One region of the Sinomonas sp. G460-2 genome, then DNA from elsewhere that is predicted to be linked to it. Evidence: predicted binding sites of a transcription regulator. Region 1 holds the regulator's gene; each other region holds the start of a gene.
The links. Region 1 encodes HrcA, which represses chaperone genes, less so after heat shock. Its sites were predicted from a motif close to TTNGCACTCGNNNNNNNCGAGTGCNAA; they were not measured.

Region 1 (4,022 bases):
CGTCCCGGTCGCCCTTCGCGAGCGCCTGGACGAGGACCAGGCGGTAGGGCGGCTGCGGCTCGCGGTCGACGGCGTCGAGCACGACGGCGAGCACGTCACCTTCCGCGCGGGACACCCGGCCTCGTGCCCGCGTGCCTCGCCCGTCGACGAGGTCCACGGGCTCCCCACGACCAAGCCGACGCACGGTCGCCGCGTGCCTGCCCTCGGGCCCCGTCACGGTCGCCGTGCTGCCAGCGACGAGGCCGTCGAGGGATCCGGCCGGGACGAAGAAGACCGGGTTGGACACGTCAGAGGTTTCCGAACCTGTCGCGCAGCTTGGCGAACACTCCCCCGCCCGTGCCCACGAGCTTGCCCTCGGCCACGTGCTCGCCGCGGAGCTTCGCGAGCTGGCGGAGCAGCTCCTCCTGCTCGGGGTCCAGCTTCGTGGGGACCTCGACGTTGACGTGGACGAGCAGGTCGCCGCGGCCCGCGCCGCGGAGTCGGGCGACGCCGAGGTGGGGAAGCGTGACGACGTCGCCGGACTGGGTGCCGGGGCGGAGCGTGATGGACTGCTCGCCGTCGAACGTCTCGAGCGTGAGCTCTGTTCCGAGGGCCGCGGCCGTCATGGGGACGCTCAGGGTCGCGTGCAGCTGGTCGCCGTCGCGCGTGAACGTGGTGTGGGTGGCGACGCGGATCTCAACATAGAGGTCGCCGGACGGCCCGCCAGCGGTGCCCGCCTCGCCTTGGCCCGCGAGCTGGATGCGGGTCCCTGTCGAGACGCCGGCGGGGATCTTGACGGTGAGCGCGCGCCGGCTGCGGACGCGGCCCTCGCCGCCGCACTCGTTGCACGGGCTCGGGATCTCGGTGCCGAAGCCGTTGCACGTGGGGCAGGTGGCCGTGGTCATGACCTGGCCGAGGATCGAGCGGACCGCGCGCTGGACGTGCCCCGAGCCGCCGCACACGGCGCAGCGAACCGGTTCGGTGCCGGGCTCGCAGCACGAGCCGTCACACCGTGTACACAGCACGGCGGTGTCGACCTCGATCTTCTTGTTGACGCCGAACACAGCGTCCTTGAGCTCGATGCGGACGGCAATGAGCGCGTCCTGGCCGCGGCGGACTCGGGACGCGGGGCCGGACTGCTGCCCGCCGCCCCCGAAGAACGTCTCGAAGATGTCCTGGAACGCGAAGCCCGCGCCGTTGTAGGCGCCCGAGAAGCCGTTGTCCGTGCCGTTCTCGTTGCCGGTCGTGTCGTAGATCCGGCGCTTGTCCGGGTCGGAGAGGACCTCGTAGGCGTGGGTGACCGCCTTGAAGCGCTCGGACGCCTCCTCACCCGGGTTGACGTCCGGGTGGTACTTGCGGGCCAGCTTTCTGTAGGCCTTCTTGATCTCCTCGCCGCTCGCATCCGGGGACACGCCGAGGGTTTCGTAGTGGCTGCTCACTGTCTTCTTTCTCTTCAGCCTTCAGCTTCTGCTTCCGGCGTTCAGCTTCCGGCGAGGATCTTGGAGAGGTACCGTGCCACGGCGCGCACTGCGGCCATCGACGCCGGGTAGTCCATGCGGGTGGGGCCCAAGATGCCGATCTTGGCGTCGTCCCGTCCGTAGCCGGTGGCCACGACTGAGGTCTCGAGGAGCGAATCCGCGGCGGTCTCGTGCCCGATCGCTACGGCCACGCCGCGCGGATCGCTGGCCATCTCCGAGAGGAGGCGGAGGAGCACGACCTGCTCCTCAAGCGCCTCGAGCACGGGCGAGATGCTCAGCAGGAAGTCGCTGTTCGACCGCGCGAGGTACGCGGTCCCGGCCGTGACGATGCGGTCTTCTCGGCTCGACGCTGCGAGGGCACCGAGCCCTGCCGCGAGCTCGGCCGCAACGGCCTTGTCCTCCGGCAGGAGGGTATCCATGACGCTCGCGAGGTTGGCCCCAAGCTGGCCGACGGGCTGCCCGCCGGCGGACGCGAGGAAGCTCTGGCGCAGGAACGCGAGGCGATCGAGGTCGAGATCCTCGCCCACCGTCACGACTCGCTGCTCGACCGTCCCGCTGTCCGCGATGAGCACGAGCAGGACCTGGCGCGGCGCGAGGCCCACAGCCTCGATGTGCCGAACATGGGCGCGCCCGAGTTGCGGATACTGGACGACGGCGACCTGATTGGTCAGGTGGGACAGCAGCCTAACGGTCCGCTCTAGGACGTCGTCGAGATCGTCGGCGCCCTCGAGGAGCGACTGGATCGCGTGCCGCTCGGCTGCCGAAAGCGGGCGGACGGTCGAGAGCTGGTCGACGAACACGCGGTAGCCCTTGTCCGTCGGGACGCGGCCCGCACTCGTGTGCGGGGCCATGATGAGCCCCTCGTCCTCGAGCGTCGCCATGTCGTTGCGGATCGTCGCGCTCGAAACCCCCAGCCGGTGGCGCTCCACGAGAGCCTTCGAGCCGACGGGCTCGCGGTAGTGGACGTAGTCGTCGACGATGGCCCGGAGCACCTCGAGCTTTCGCGGCTCGTTCATTCCACCTCCCCTGAGGACGACATCGGCAGCGCGACGTGCGCATGCTTCCGAGCGATTTGTTAGCACTCTCTCTCCCCAAGTGCTAGATCCATTATGCGCCCCGCCCCGGAGCAACCCAGCATACGGGACACGCCGCGCCCGTCGGGGACCGCGTCCGCGGCCGCCCGCGTACCATGGAGCGGATCCGCTCAGCGGCAGCTGAGCGACAAGCTCGGCAGCAAGGGAGAACGGACCTCAATGTCCTACGACCAGTGGGGGCCGATCGACCTCACGGCCCCCAAGAAGACCGCTCCCCCGGACGTGCCGATCGAGCTCGGCATGGTGCTTGAGGACTCGCAGAGCGGCTGGGTCGGAGCCGTCACCCGCGTCGAGAAGTCGGGCGGCATGCATGTCTTCGCCCTCGAGGACCGTCGGGGGCGCTCGCGCTCCTTCGAGCTGGGCCATGGATTCCTCCTCGAGGGGCGGCCCATCCGCCTCACTCCCCCGGCCGCCCGGGCCGCGAATTCGGGCCCGAAGCGGACGGCCTCGGGATCCGTAGCGGTCGACGGCGCTCGGGCCCGCGTTGCGCGCGCGAGCCGCATCTGGGTCGAAGGCAAGCATGACGCCGAACTCGTCGAGCGGGTTTGGGGGGACGACCTGCGGATCGAGGGGATCGTGGTCGAGCCGCTGCACGGCGTCGATGACCTCGCGGCGGCGGTGGCCGACTTCCGACCCGGCCCCGAGCGCCGGCTCGGCATCCTCGTGGACCACCTCGTGGCGGGCTCGAAGGAGAGCCGCATCGCCGAGCGGGCCCTCGCCGTGCCGGGCGCCGCGGGCAACGTGCTCATCGTCGGCCACCCGTACGTTGACGTGTGGCAGGCCATCCGCCCGCAGACCCTCGGCATCCCCGCGTGGCCGGCTGTGCCCCGAGGGACCGACTGGAAGACCGGGATCCTCCGGGCCTTCGGCTGGCCCCATGCGACCGCCGAGGACATCGGGCTGGGCTGGCAGAAGCTCCTCGGCGCGGTGCGGACGTACGCGGATCTCGAACCCGCGCTGCTGGGCAGGGTCGAAGAGGTGATCGACTTCCTCACGGCGTGATCCGGTATGACGGATTCGGTATTCTTGGAGCAAGCCCTGAGACCTCCGACCCCGCAAGGACGTGCTGTGCCCGAGAACTGGCAGGATCACCATGAGCCCCACGAAAGGCGGCTCGGGAACGTGGGTGGCAGCGAGCCGTTCACGGCCGGCGAGGACCGCCAGTGGGCCACACTCGCGCACTTCGGCGGCATCCTCGGATGCCTTCCGTCGCTCCTCGTCTACCTTTCGTTCAAGGATCGCGGCCCGTTCACGGCCCAAGAGTCCAAGGAAGCGCTCAACTTCACGCTTCCCCCGACGCTTGCGGCCCTGTTCCTGAACCTCCTCTCGTTCATTCCGGTGGTCGGCAGCGTGTTCTCGGTGCTCGCGACGCTCGTGTGGGTCGCGCTCGCCGTCATGTCCGTCGCCGCCGGGATCGAGGTCAACCGCGGCCAGCCCTTCCGCTACCGGTTCAACCTCCGCTGGATCAAGT
Region 2 (10,067 bases), on a different contig from region 1:
CGCAGCATGCCCACGAGGTTCGACGTTCCGTCCGGGTGGTGGCCCGGGCCGAACAGCACCTCACGCATCGGCCCGACCGTCCCGATGTTGACGCGTTCGCCGCGAGGCGTCTCGGGGTGGTGCGCCTCGGCACCCCAATGCCAGCCGCGCCCCGGGGCCTCGGCGGCCCGCGCGAGCGCCGAGCCGAGCATGACGGCGTCTGCGCCCATCGCGATGGCCTTGACGATATCGCCCGAGGTGCCCATGCCGCCGTCGGCAATGACGTGGACATAGCGGCCGCCGGATTCGTCCATGTAGTCGCGCCGCGCCGCGGCGACGTCGCTGATGGCCGAAGCGAGCGGGGAGTGGATACCGAGGGCGCGCCGCGTCGTCGTCGTCGCTCCCCCGCCGAAGCCCACGAGCACGCCCGCCGCGCCCGTGCGCATGAGGTGAAGCGCGGGGGTGTAGCCCGCCGCCCCGCCGACGATCACGGGGACGTCCAGCTCGTAGATGAACTTCTTGAGGTTGAGCGGCTCCTGGTTCTTCGAGACGTGCTCGGCGGAGACGGTCGTGCCCCGGATGACGAAGAGATCGACGCCGGCCGCGAGCACCGTCTTGTAGTGGCTCACCGTGCCCGACGGCGTGAGCGCGCCCGCGACGGTCACGCCCGCCTCGCGGATCTCGGCGAGGCGCGACGTGATGAGCTCGGGATCGACGGGCGCGGTGTAGAGCTCCTGGAGGCGGCGCGTGACCGCGGGGCTCGACGGCTCGCCGTCGAGCGCGGCGATCTCGGCGAGAACCGGCTCGGGGTTTTCGTACCGCGTCCACAGGCCCTCGAGGTCGAGGACGCCGAGGCCGCCGAGGCGGCCGAGCTCGACCGCCGTGGCGGGCGACATGACCGAGTCCATCGGGGCGGCGATGACCGGCATCTCGAAGCGGTACGCATCGATCTGCCACGAGACCGAGACATCCTCGGGATCCCTGGTGCGCCGGTTCGGCACAATCGCGATGTCGTCGAGGGAGTACGCGCGCCGCCCACGCTTGCCGCGGCCGATTTCGATCTCGTAGGTCACGGCCTCTACCTTAGTCGACCGTGCACCTAGTCGACCCGGCACCGGAGGCTCCGACGGCGAAGGCCCCCCGCCCGGGACAGGGGCGAGGGGCCTTTTGGGCTGGAACTGCAACCGCATACGAGCAGGCTGTGCTGCGCCGCGCCTCGCTTGCTCGCACAAGGGGCGCGAGAGGAAGGCTACTTGCGGTAGTTCGGTGCCTCGGCCGTCATCATGATGTCGTGCGGGTGGCTCTCCTTGAGCCCCGCGGACGTGATGCGGACGAACTTGCCCTTGGCCTTGAGCTCGTCGATGGTGTGCGCGCCCACGTAGAACATGGTCTGGCGCAGACCGCCGACGAGCTGGTGGGCCACCGCGGCGAGGGGGCCGCGGTACGGGACCTGGCCCTCGATGCCCTCGGGGATGAGCTTCTCGTCGTTCGGAACGTCGGCCTGGAAGTAGCGGTCCTTCGAATACGAGGTGTTCTTGCCGCGCGTCTGCATCGCGCCGAGCGAGCCCATGCCGCGATAGGACTTGAACTGCTTGCCGTTCATGAAGACGAGGTCGCCGGGGGCCTCGGCGGTGCCCGCGAGAAGCGAGCCGAGCATGACCGAGTCGGCGCCGGCGACGATCGCCTTGCCGATGTCGCCCGAGTACTGGAGGCCGCCGTCGGCAATGAGCGGGACGCCCGCCGGAATCGCAGCCTTCGATGACTCGTAGATCGCCGTGATCTGCGGGACCCCGACGCCCGCGACAACGCGAGTCGTGCAGATCGAGCCGGGCCCGACGCCGACCTTGATCGCGTCCGCGCCCGCGTCGACGAGCGCCTGCGCGCCCTCGCGGGTCGCGGCCTGGCCGCCGATGACGTCGACATGCGCCGCGGCGGGGTCCCTCTTGAGGCGCGCGATCATTTCGAGCACGCCCTGGCTGTAACCGTTCGCCGTGTCGACGACGAGGACGTCCACGCCGGCCTCGACCATCGTCATGGCGCGCTCGTAGCCCTCGCCGAAGAAGCCGACCGCGGCGCCGACGCGGAGCCGGCCCGCCTCGTCCTTCGTCGCGTTCGGGTACAGGTCGGCCTTCTCGAAGTCCTTGACCGTGATGAGGCCCTGGAGGATTCCCTCGTCGTCCACGAGCGGAAGCTTCTCGATGCGGTGCTTGCCGAGGAGGCCGATGACCTCGTCGCGGCCCACGCCGACCTTCGCCGTCACGAGCGGCATGGGCGTCATGACCTCGTAGACCTTGCGGGTCGCGAACTCCTCGTGCGCGATGAAGCGCGTGTCGCGATTCGTGATGATGCCGAGGAGGCGCCGGTTCTCGTCTACCACGGGGAGGCCCGAGACGCGGTAGTGCGCGCACAGGTCGTCGAGCTCGCGGAGGGTCGCGTCCGGCGAGACCGTGACGGGCTTCGTGATCATCCCGGACTCGCTGCGCTTGACCTGATCGACCTGCTCCGCCTGATCCTGGATGGAAAGGTTGCGGTGCAGGATGCCGATGCCGCCCTGACGCGCGAGGCTGATCGCCATGCGGGCCTCGGTCACGGTGTCCATCGCCGCGGAAAGGACCGGGATGCCGAGGCGGATGCGGCGCGAGAGGCGGGTCGACGTGTCCGCTTCGGACGGGATAACGTCCGTGGGGCCGGGCAGCAGCAGGACGTCATCGTAGGTGAGTCCCAGGAAGCCGAACGGGTCGTGCTCAGGGGCGGTGGTCATGAGTGCTCCTTGGCCGTGCGCCGGTAGGGTGCGGCGCGAACTGACAGAAGTGCTGATGACCAGCCAGTAGTTACGGGACTGGTCTGCTGCGGTGCTTTCTATCCTAAACTTCCCTGCACCGCGCTGGTATTCCGTAGGACCCTGCGGTGACGAAAGCCACAGTCAGCGACGCGTCACGACCACCCCGTCGCGGCGAGGACCCGCTCGCCGAGCTGGGACGACATCGACGCCGCATAGGTCCGCGTGAGGTGATTGTCGTCCAGGTAGACGTACATGTTCCCGATCACGCCGGTGCACGTGCCGTTGGGGCATACGAGGTCAGTCATGTCGATGGCCGCGAAGTGGTCCGTATGCTCCGCGGCGAACGCCTGGAGGGGATCCTGCTGCGCGAGCACGCTCGAGAGCGACGGGTTGCACTCCGCGCTCGACGCGCCGTTCCGCACCACGCAGTCCGCCATGTCGAACGTGTAGCGCGGGTTGTCGCGGATCGCGACGACCTCGGTGCCCTTCGCCGTGAGAGCGGCGACCGACTGGTCGAGCCCCGGCGTGAGCGTCTCCGCCGACGACGACGCCGACGCCACAGTCCCGACCATGAACACCGCGCTCGGCGGGTTGGCGGCGAGGTACGCAGACACGTCCGCGTTGAACTTGTTGCACGCGGTATTCGGCGCCGTGACGCTCGGCGTGTAGATGCATCCGCCCATGAGGATCGTCACGACGCGCCAGCCGTGCTGAGCGGCCACCGGCGCGAGCGCGGCGGTCCACTGCTCGGCGTGGGAATCGCCGACGACGACGATCGTCTTCGAGGCGCTCGACCCCGCGTTGGTCATGAGGCAATTGCCTTGGATGCTCGCGGGGACCTTGAGATCCGCCGAGCACTTCGACGGCGGCGAATACCAGTCGTTCGGGAGGTTCTGGGCGAGCGGGAGCAGCTGCGCGGTCGGGGACGCCTGGTTCGTGTAGCCGGGGACGAGCACGGCGGCCCCGGGGTTGTTGACGTCCGCCTTCGCCTCGGCCGCGCTCGACTTCGTCTGGATGGTCGCCTGCACCCCGGCGATGGGGACGATCGCGACGAGCGCGCAGGCGACCACCCCGACCACCCCATTCCGGAGCCGAACCTCGGGCCACTTCCACGCGCGCCACGGACGGTCCACGAACCGGATCGTGGCCCACGCGAGCACGAGCGAGAGCAGGATCGCGCACGTCCCGAGAAGCCAGCCGGCGCGCTCCTCGTCGCGCCACGTGAGCGCGATCACGAGCACTGGCCAGTGCCACAGGTAGAGCCCGTAGGAGATGTCACCGAGCTTGCGGAGCGGCCGGGACGCGAGGAAGCGGTGCACGCCGAACCGGCCGCCGTGCTGGGCGGCGAGGATGACGGCGGCGCCGGACAGCGTGGGCCACAGCGCGATCGCGCCCGGGAACGCCGTCTCGACGTTGAGCACGATGCCGCACGCGACGATCGAGGCGACGCCCAGCCATCCGATGAGGACCGCGATCCATGGGCGAATCCGCACACGGTCGATCACGAGGGCGAGGAGGCTCCCGAGCGCGAACTCCCACACGCGGGCCGGAAGGGAGAAGTAGGCCTGGACCTGGTTCACGAGCGTGTCGATCACCGAGTAGATGAACGACGCCGCGAACACCGCCCCGAACGCGTAGCCGAGCAGCCGCTCGTAGCGGAGCCGGAACCGCCGCGCGATCGCGCCGAGCGCCACAAAGAGGAGCGGGAAGAGGATGAAGATCTGGCCCTGGATCGAGAGCGACCAGAAGTGCTGGAACGGGCTCGCGAGCTCGTGGTTCTGCGCGTAGTAGTTCACGGCGTCGCTCTGCAGGAGCCAGTTCTCGGCGTACGCGAGTGAGGCGAAGCCCTGCTGGAGGACGGCCGACCACCGGGTCGCAGGCAGGAACAGGACGGTCGCGGCGATCGTGCCCGCGATCGTCACGACGGCCGCGGGCATGAGCCGGCGGAAGACGTGGAGCCAGTGCTTGACGAGCTTGGTCCGCTCGCCGCGGCGATGCCGGGCCACGAACTGGCCGGTCATGAGGAATGCCGAGATCATGAGGAAGACGTCCACGCCGCCCGAGACGCGCCCGAGCCACACGTGGTACAGGACCACGAGGAGCACGGCGACGGCCCGAAGGCCCTGGATCTCCGGCCGAAACTTCCTCGGCGCCGCGGCGGAAGGCTCCGTGCCGCGCCCAGGGTGACGTGCCGCCGTCGTCCGTTCAGCAGGCGTTGGCAAGTCGGTCGTCTCGGTCGTCACGCGCGCATCTCCTCGTTTCGTTCTGCCCCACCATTCCCCCGCGAGAGCCTGTGCGTATCTTGTGAAGGCCATAGCTTCCGGGTGTGAACCCCCGTTGGTGGGCGCTCGGCGGCTGGCCCACAGTGGTGGGCGCCCCCGCGGTGCGGGCCGCCGCACCGCGCGCCAAAGCAACGGGGGCCGTCCCAGCGAGCTGGGACGGCCCCCGCGAGGGGCGTGCTCAAGTTGTGCAGACTGCGCGATCCTGCCGCGTGGCGTGCTGTGGGGCTACGCGGCCTAGTGGCTGTGGCCCGCGGGCTCGTCCTCGGACGGCTTGTCAGCGACAAGCGTCTCCGTGGTGAGCACGAGCGCCGCGATCGACGCCGCGTTGCGCAGGGCCGAGCGGGTCACCTTGACGGGGTCGATGACGCCCGCCGCGATGAGGTCCTCGTACTGGCCCGTCTTGGCATTGAAGCCGTGGTTGACCTCGGCCTCGGCCACGCGCGCCGCGACGACGTAGCCGTCGAAGCCCGCGTTGTGCGCGATCCAGCGGAGCGGCTGAACGAGCGCGCGGCGCACGATGTTCGCGCCGACGGCCACGTCGCCCTCAAGCGACGTGATGGCCTCGTTCTCGTCGAGGACGCGGACCGCGTGGACGAGGGCGGAACCGCCGCCGGCCACGATGCCCTCCTCGAGCGCCGCGCGGGTCGCCGAGACGGCGTCCTCGATGCGGTGCTTCTTCTCCTTGAGCTCGACCTCGGTGGCCGCGCCGACCTTGATGACGCCGATGCCGCCCGCGAGTTTCGCGAGGCGCTCCTGGAGCTTCTCGCGATCCCAGTCGGAGTCGGTGCGCGTGAGCTCAGCACGGAGCTGCGCGACGCGCGCCGCGACATCCTCGGACGAGCCGGCTCCGTCGACGATCGTGGTCGCGTCCTTCGTCACCGTGATGCGGCGCGCCGTGCCGAGCTGCTCGAGGCCCACCTGGTCGAGGCTCAGGCCGACCTCGGGCGAGACGACCTGCGCGCCCGTGAGGGTTGCGATGTCCTGGAGCATGGCCTTGCGGCGGTCCCCGAAGCCGGGCGCCTTGACGGCGACGACGTTGAGCGTGCCACGGATCTTGTTGACGATGAGCGTCGAGAGCGCCTCGCCCTCCACGTCCTCGGCGATGACGAAGAGCGGCTTCGAGGCCTGCAACGTCTGCTCGAGGAGAGGAAGGAAGTCCTGGAGCGACGAGATCTTGCCCTGGTGGATGAGGATGAACGCGTCCTCGAGGACAGCCTCCTGACGCTCGGCGTCCGTCACGAAGTACGGGGACAGGTAGCCCTTGTCGAACTGCATGCCCTCGGTGAGCACGAGCTCGGTCTGCGTCGTCGAGGACTCCTCGATGGTGATGACGCCGTCCTGGCCCACCTTCGCGAACGCCTCGGCGAGCAGGTCGCCGATCTCGTCCGACTGCGCCGAGATCGCGGCCACGTTGGCCACCTGACCGCCCGAGACTTCGCGAGCGTTCTCGCCGAGCCGCGCCGCGACGGCCTCGACGGCCGCCTCGATGCCGAGCTTGATCTGGCCAGGCGCCGCGCCGGCGGCCACGTTGCGAAGGCCCTCCTTGACGAGCGCCTGGGCGAGCACCGTCGCCGTCGTCGTGCCGTCGCCGGCCACGTCGTTGGTCTTGGTCGCGACCTCCTTGGCGAGCTGCGCGCCAAGGTTCTCATACGGGTCCTCGAGCTCGACCTCGCGGGCGATCGTCACGCCGTCGTTCGTAATGGTCGGCGCGCCCCACTTCTTGTCGAGGACCACGTTGCGGCCGCGGGGGCCGAGCGTGACCTTGACGGTGTCGGCGAGCTTGTCGACGCCAGCCTCGAGGGCCTTCCGGGCGTCATCGTTGAATGCGAGCTGCTTTGCCATTCGCTTCTCCTTGGCTCAAAGGCAGCACCCCGGCCGCTGCGGGCCGGGGTGCTGCCGCACTCGAGTCCTGCTCGGCGCTGACTACTTGACGACGATCGCGAGGACATCGCGGGCGGAGAGCACGAGGTACTCGGCGCCGCCCGTCTTGACCTCGGTGCCGCCGTACTTCGAGTAAAGGACAACGTCGCCGACGGCGACGTCGACGGGCACGCGGTTGCCGTTGTCGTCAACGCGGCCGGGGCCGACGGCGACGACCTCGCCCTCCTGCGGCTTCTCCTTGGCGGTGTCCGGAATCACGAGGCCCGAAGCGGTGGTCTGCTCCGCTTCGAGCGGCTTGACAACAATACGGTCCTCGAGGGGCTTGATGGAGACCGACACGGATCTCTCCTTTTCATGAACGGATCACGGAAAACGGAACCGGGCATGCAACCGTCGTCGCGGGTGCCGGGAGCGTGCCTGGACAATTAGCACTCACATAAGGCGAGTGCTACCCCCGACTCTATTGATGGGCTGGCACTCGGTCAAGGCGAGTGCCAATCAGCGCGTCGCGGACCGGCCGCGGGCCGCTACTCCCCCGCGAGCTCGTCGAAGCTCAGGTCGTCCCCGTCCTCGCCCGAGCGGCCACGGTTGAGGTACATGACGACGAGCGGGCCGATGAGGAACACGCCACCCACCACGAGGCCCACGATCGCCGCGATCTTCGCGCCGAGGTACTGGTCACGCAGGGCCGCCGCCTCCGGGGTGGGATCGTCGATGCTCTTCCCGCCCACCGAGTACACAGCGGAAGTGAAGGCGTCGAGGCCCAGCACGACTGCAAGGAGGATCGCGCAGACGACTGCCAGGACGATGCCGACTATGAGCACCGTCCGGATAGCGCGGGAGGAACCCCCGTTGTGGGCGGTCGGCGAGGCAGCGGGCGTCGTCTCCATGCCTCCACCTTATCGGGATCCGAGGGGCCCGGCAGGGACGGCTACCCCATGTGAACTAGGCTTGAAGTATGGCCCCAGACCACCCAGCCCCCGAGCAGCTCGCCCCGTTGCTCACCACGGAAGGGTGGGCCCTGCTCAACTCGCTCGGCCCGTACCGCGAGGAAGACGCGCTCGCCATCTCGGCCCGCCTGCGCAAGGCGGGGCACGCGCCGGAGCTCGTCTCCGCCGTCCTGAGCCAGGCGAGGCTGCGGCTCAAGGCCGAGGCCAAGTTCGGCGAATTCTCACGGCACATGCTGTTCACCCGTGCGGGCCTCGAGCAGGCCACGCGGCTCAACGTCGCGGCACGGCACGCGCGGCGCTTCGTCGACGCCGGCGTCCAGCGCGTGGCCGATCTGGGCTGCGGGCTCGGTTCCGATGCGATGGCCATGGCGTCGCTCGATCTGGAGGTCACGGCCGTCGAGATCGACGAGACGACCGCCGCGTGCGCGACCGTCAACCTCATGCCGTTCCCCCTGGTTCGCGTGGTCCACGCGGACGCGCAGTCGGTGCCCTTGGAGGGGATCGACGGCGTGTGGCTGGACCCCGCGCGACGCACGACGACGACGTCCGGCACCACGCGCTTGTGGGACCCTGAGGACTTCTCGCCGCCGCTCAGCTTCGCCTCGGGCCTCGCGGAGCAGGGCCTGCCTGTGGGGGTCAAGCTCGGCCCGGGCCTCCCCCACGACTCCGTGCCGGCGGCGTGCGAGGCGCAATGGGTCTCGGTCGACGGCGACGTCGCGGAGGTCGGGCTGTACTTCAACGGGCTCAAGCGGCCGAGCGTGCGCCGCGCCGCGCTCGTGATCGGGGGCAGCTCGGCATCCGAGCTCGTGGCCGAGACGGACTTCGACGGCGGGACTGTCGCGGACGTCGGGCCGCTCGAGGGCTTCCTTTACGAGCCGGACGGGGCCGTGATCCGTGCAGGGCTCGTCGCGGAGCTCGCGGACCGGCTCGGGGGCCATCTCGTGGACCCGCACATCGCGTACATCTGCGCCCCGAACCTCGTCCAGACCCCGTTCGCACGGGCCTATCGCGTGCTCGAGGTGCGGCACTACAACGTGCGTGCGCTGCGGCAGTGGGTCCGCGACGAGGGGATCAGCACGCTCGACATCAAGAAGCGTGGCATGGCCGTCACGCCGGACGAGCTCCGCAAGCTCCTGCTCGCGGGACAGGGGAAGGCCCCGCGGAAGGCCCCGCACAAGCGCGCGACGCTCGTGCTCACGCGCATCGGCGAGGACCGCGTGGCCGCCGTCGTCGAACCTGCCTAACCGTTCGGGGGTCACCTCCCGTAGGTGCGGCATCGTCCAAGGGTCACTTCCCGTGGGTTCAACTCGCGTTAGCTGACCCCGGGACGAGAGGACACCCGCGTTAGGTGACCCCTGGACGAGAGGACACCCGCGTTAGGTGACCCCGGACGAGAGGCTCGCCCCCGCCGTCGTCCGCGACCTACTGGGCGCGCATGAACTCCTCGGCGGCGCGCACCTGCTCGTCGCTCGGGCGCATCCCCGTGTAGAGGACAAACTGCTCGAGCGCCTGGATCGTCGCCACCTCGGCACCGCTGATCACGGTCTTGCCCGCCGCGCGGCCCGCGCGGACGAGCGGCGTCTCCGCGGGGAGGGCGACGACGTCGAACACCACCCGTGCGGCCTCGATGGTCGCCTCGGGGAAGGACAGCGCCTCCGCCTCGGGGCCGCCCGCCATGCCGATCGGCGTGATGTTGACGATGACATCCGCCGTCGAGCCCCCGAGCTCGCCCTGCCAGCCGAAGCCATACAGATCCGCGAGCGTGCGGCCCGCGGCCTCGTTGCGCGCGACGATCGTGACGTCGCGGAAGCCAGCGTCCCGGAACGCCGCCGCCGTCGCCTTCGCCATGCCGCCCGAGCCGCGCAGCAGCACGGACAGTGCCGGATCGAGGCCGCTGCGCTCGATGAGCTGGGCGATCGCCGTGTAGTCCGTGTTGTGCGCGGTGAGGACGCCGGAATCGTTCACGATCGTGTTGACCGAGTCAATCGCCGCCGCGGAGGCATCCATGCGGTCCACGAGCGCAATGACGTCCTCTTTGTAGGGCATCGAGACCGCGCACCCGCGGATGCCGAGCCCCCGGACGCCCGCAATGGCCTGCTCGAGATTCGTGGGCGCGAACGCCTTGTAGATCCAGTTGAGGCCGAGGGCCTCATAGAGGAAGTTGTGGAACCGCGTCCCGTTGTTGCTCGGGCG
Region 3 (4,089 bases), on a different contig from region 1:
GCCGGGGACTGGGGCTTGGGGGCCGCTGCGGTGGCGTGTCGGCCGTGTCTGGCAGGATGGTCGGCATGACGATCACCGCCGCCGCAGACGGCTCTGCCCTCGGAAATCCCGGCCCTGCCGGATGGGCTTGGTACGTGGACGACGACCGCTGGCACGCCGGCGGCTGGCCGCACGGCACGAACAATCAGGGCGAGCTCATGGCGGTGCTCGACCTCTTCCGGTCAACGGCGCACACGCCCGAGGAGCACCTCCGGATTCTGTGCGACAGCCAGTACGTCATCAACTGCGTGACGAAGTGGATGCCGGGCTGGAAGCGCCGGGGTTGGAAGAAGGCGGACGGGAAGCCCGTTCTCAACGTCGACCTGCTGCGGCAGATCGACCAGGAGCTCGTGGGCCGCTCCTACACGTTCGAGTGGGTCAAGGGCCATGCCGGGCATTCGCTCAACGAGGCCGCCGACGAGCGGGCGCGCGCGTGCGCGACGGCGTATCAGGCCGGGGTCGCGCCGGTCGAGGGGCCGGGGTTCGAGGGCGACGCCAGTGGCTCAGCTGAGGCCCCCGTTCACGTCCCGTCCCGCGCTCGGGCGGCCACTGCGCCGGCGGCCGTGGTGCAGGAGGTTGAGCCCGTCCAGGCCGACCTGTTCAGCGAGCTTCCCGTGACCGAGGGGCCCGTCGAGGGGACGTTTCCCGGCCAGCTGGACCTCGACGCGGTCGTCGAACTCGAGCAGGAGCTCCTCGACCCTGAGACCCGCGCGGACTTCGGCCAGCTCGCGTATCTCCTGCACCCCGAGTACCGCGAGATCGGGCAATCGGGCCGCCTCTGGGATCGTGACGAGATCGTCGACGCGCTCGTGCAGAACCCGGAGCTGAGCGTCTCGTTCGAGCTCCTCGATGCAACACCACTCGGTCCCGACGTCATCCAGATTGTGTACCGAACCGAGAGCGCGGAGGGCTCGAGTCTCCGCAGCTCGCTGTGGCAGCGAACCGAAGGGCGCTGGCGCCTCCGCTTCCACCAAGGAACCCGCGAGGCGTAGCCATCACAGGAAGACGCCTTGTGGCCGAGAAGACATCCTCAGTACGTCTTCTCGGCCACAAGCCGTCTTCGAAAGAAGCGGGAGCGAGCTTACGTGCTACCCCCTGCGAACGGCGGGGCCCCCACCTGAGTGGGGACCCCGCCGTCGTGCTTCGCAGCCCGCCTCGCGTACCCGAAACGCTGTCGCGCCCGGATATCCGTACCCGAGACGGTGTGGGGGCTAGAAGCCGCCCATGCCGCCCATGTCGTCGCCACCGGGCATGGCCGGAGCGTTCTTCTCCGGCTTGTCGGCCACGACGGCCTCCGTGGTGAGGAAGAGGCCGGCGATCGAGGCGGCGTTCTGCAGCGCAGAGCGGGTCACCTTGACCGGGTCGTTGACGCCAGCGGCGAGGAGGTCCTCGTAGACGCCGGTCGCCGCGTTGAGGCCGTGGCCAGCGGGCAGCTGGCGAACCTTGTCCGCCACGACGCCCGGCTCGAGGCCAGCGTTGAACGCGATCTGCTTGAGCGGAGCCTCGATCGCGATCTTCACGATGTTGGCACCCGTGGCCTCGTCGCCCTCGAGAGCGAGGTTCGCGAACGCCTTGGCACCGGCCTGGATGAGGGCCACGCCGCCACCGGCGACGATGCCCTCCTCGACGGCAGCCTTCGCGTTGCGGACTGCGTCCTCGATGCGGTGCTTGCGCTCCTTGAGCTCGACCTCGGTGGCCGCGCCCGCCTTGATGACGGCCACGCCGCCGGCGAGCTTCGCGAGGCGCTCCTGGAGCTTCTCGCGGTCGTAGTCCGAGTCGGAGTTCTCGATCTCGGCGCGGATCTGCGAGACGCGGCCGGCGATCTGCTCGGCGTCGCCCGCACCCTCGACGATCGTGGTCTCGTCCTTCGTCACGACGACCTTGCGGGCCTTGCCCAGGAGGTCGAGCGTGGCGTTCTCGAGCTTGAGGCCAACCTCCTCGGCGATGACCTGACCGCCGGTGAGGATCGCGATGTCGGTGAGCATCGCCTTGCGGCGGTCGCCGAAGCCCGGAGCCTTGACGGCGACGGACTTGAACGTGCCCTTGAGCTTGTTGACGATGAGCGTCGCGAGGGCCTCGCCCTCGACGTCCTCGGCGATGATGAGGAGCGGCTTGTTGGCCTGCATGACGCGCTCGAGGACGGCGACGAGATCCTTCACGGAGCCGATCTTCGAGTTGACGATGAGGATGTACGGGTCCTCGAGGACCGTCTCCTGGCGCTCCGCGTCGGTGACGAAGTACGCCGAGAGGTAGCCCTTGTCGAAGCGCATGCCCTCGGTGAGCTCGAGCTCGAGGCCGAACGTGTTCGACTCCTCGACGGTGATGACGCCTTCCTTGCCGACCTTGTCGAGCGCCTCGGAGATGAGCTCACCGATCTGCGTGTCCCCGGCGGAGATGGACGCGGTCGCGGCGATCTCCTCCTTGGTCTCGATCTCCTTGGCGGACTCGAGCAGCTCCTTCGTCACGGCGTCGACGGCCTTCTCGATGCCGCGCTTGAGCGACAGCGGGTCGGCGCCGGCGGCGACGTTGCGGAGGCCTTCCTTGACGAGGGCCTGCGCGAGAACGGTGGCGGTGGTGGTGCCGTCGCCCGCGACGTCGTCGGTCTTCTTGGCGACCTCCTTGACGAGCTCCGCGCCGATCTTCTCGTACGGGTCGTCGAGCTCGATCTCCTTGGCGATCGAGACGCCGTCGTTGGTGATCGTGGGGGCGCCCCACTTCTTCTCGAGGACGACGTTACGGCCGCGCGGGCCGAGGGTGACCTTGACAGCATCGGCCAGCGTGTTGAGGCCGCGCTCGAGGCCGCGACGGGCCTCTTCGTCGAATGCAATGATCTTGGCCATAACGGCTATCTGTCCTTTCGGGACGGTGTGTGGTGAGCGCACCCGCTGCAGCGCCCGCGACGGCCGGCGCCCGCCTCCCGTTCCATTCCCGGTTGGCTGACGCCTCACCCCAGCGTGGTGTTCCCTTCCTCCCGCGGACGGACGCTGCCTGCCGAGCCGTGCGGCCCCGCTGGCTTAGCAGTCTGCCTGTGGGAGTGCTAGGTCAATAATTAGCACTCGGCACGGTCGAGTGCAAGCGCGCGGCCCTCATTCTGCCCGGTGCGAGGACTCGGGACCTGAACCCGGCGGTCAGCCGAGCGCCGGGGTCAGCGCGCGACGGACTGCGCACCCGCCTGCCGCGCCGCGTTGTCCGCGCTGTACCGGAACACAGTGAAGTTCGCGGTCGTGATGTCGCCGTTCTGGTCGAAGGCGACGGGCCCGGACTGGCCGTCGTAGTCGATCGGCGTGCCCTTCGATTCGAGCGCGAGGCAGTCGGTCAGGACCGCGCACTTCTTCCGCTTCTCCGGCTCGGAGACCCCCGCCGTGCCGCCCGAGACGGCGATGAGATGCGACGCGATGGAGGGGCCGCCGTCGTCCTGCGCGGCGCCCGCGGCGAGGATCGCAAGAGCGGCCGCGTCGTATGCCTCGGGCGCGAACGTCATGTCGATGAGGCTTGGCGCCTGCTTGAGCATGTCCGCCTGGAACGCCGCGCTCGGGTACAGCCCGGGCACAAGGCCCCGCGCGCCGTCGAGCGCCCCGCTCGCGAGGCCCGATCCGTACTTGGCAATGAGCCCGTCCGAGAGCACGAGCTTCGAGCCGGGCACGCCCGCATCGTGGACCTGGGCGAGCACCGCCTGGGGATCGTCCCGTGCGATAACGACGACGGCGTCCGCCCCCGCGGCAACCGCGGCGGAGGCCGCCGCCCGCGCGTCGTGCCCCGTGAACTCTCCGCTGCCGCCCTCCGCGAGGCCATTCGCTTTGACGGACGACGACGCAGCGTCGCCGACCGCCTGCGCGTACGAGCCCTTCTGCCGCAGCACCGCGACGCGCTTCGCGTCGCCGTCCTTCGCGAGCGCGGCGAGGGCCGCGCCCTCCGAGGACTCGGTCGGGGACGTGCGGAAGTAGTAGCCCCCGCTCGGGTAGCCCGAAAGCTCGTCGTCGAGGTTGGCAGGCGAGATGAGGACCGTCTTGGCCTTGTCGAGCACGTCGATCGCTCCCGGCGCGTGGCTCG

Region 2: the regulator HrcA is predicted to act here: its motif matches at 7,396-7,422, upstream of groES (co-chaperone GroES).
Region 3: the regulator HrcA is predicted to act here: its motif matches at 3,054-3,080, upstream of groL (chaperonin GroEL).

The regions. Positions count from the first base shown of each region.
Region 1 is NZ_JBKZWT010000312.1:120-4,141, reverse strand. It holds partial or broken gene ACLN58_RS18760 (RsmE family RNA methyltransferase) at 1-286, opposite strand, end outside; gene dnaJ (molecular chaperone DnaJ) at 288-1,418, opposite strand; gene hrcA (heat-inducible transcriptional repressor HrcA) at 1,460-2,473, opposite strand; gene ACLN58_RS18745 (DUF3097 domain-containing protein) at 2,711-3,553, shown strand; gene ACLN58_RS18740 (DUF4870 domain-containing protein) at 3,674-4,022, shown strand, end outside.
Region 2 is NZ_JBKZWT010000034.1:11,846-21,912, forward strand. It holds gene ACLN58_RS05860 (GuaB3 family IMP dehydrogenase-related protein) at 1-1,052, opposite strand, end outside; gene guaB (IMP dehydrogenase) at 1,229-2,740, opposite strand; gene ACLN58_RS05870 (acyltransferase family protein) at 2,914-5,004, opposite strand; gene groL (chaperonin GroEL) at 5,278-6,885, opposite strand; gene groES (co-chaperone GroES) at 6,967-7,263, opposite strand; gene ACLN58_RS05885 (hypothetical protein) at 7,452-7,814, opposite strand; gene ACLN58_RS05890 (THUMP-like domain-containing protein) at 7,883-9,118, shown strand; gene ACLN58_RS05895 (shikimate 5-dehydrogenase) at 9,297-10,067, opposite strand, start outside.
Region 3 is NZ_JBKZWT010000187.1:215-4,303, reverse strand. It holds gene ACLN58_RS15205 (RNase H family protein) at 66-1,031, shown strand; gene groL (chaperonin GroEL) at 1,251-2,879, opposite strand; partial or broken gene ACLN58_RS15195 (ABC transporter substrate-binding protein) at 3,185-4,089, opposite strand, start outside.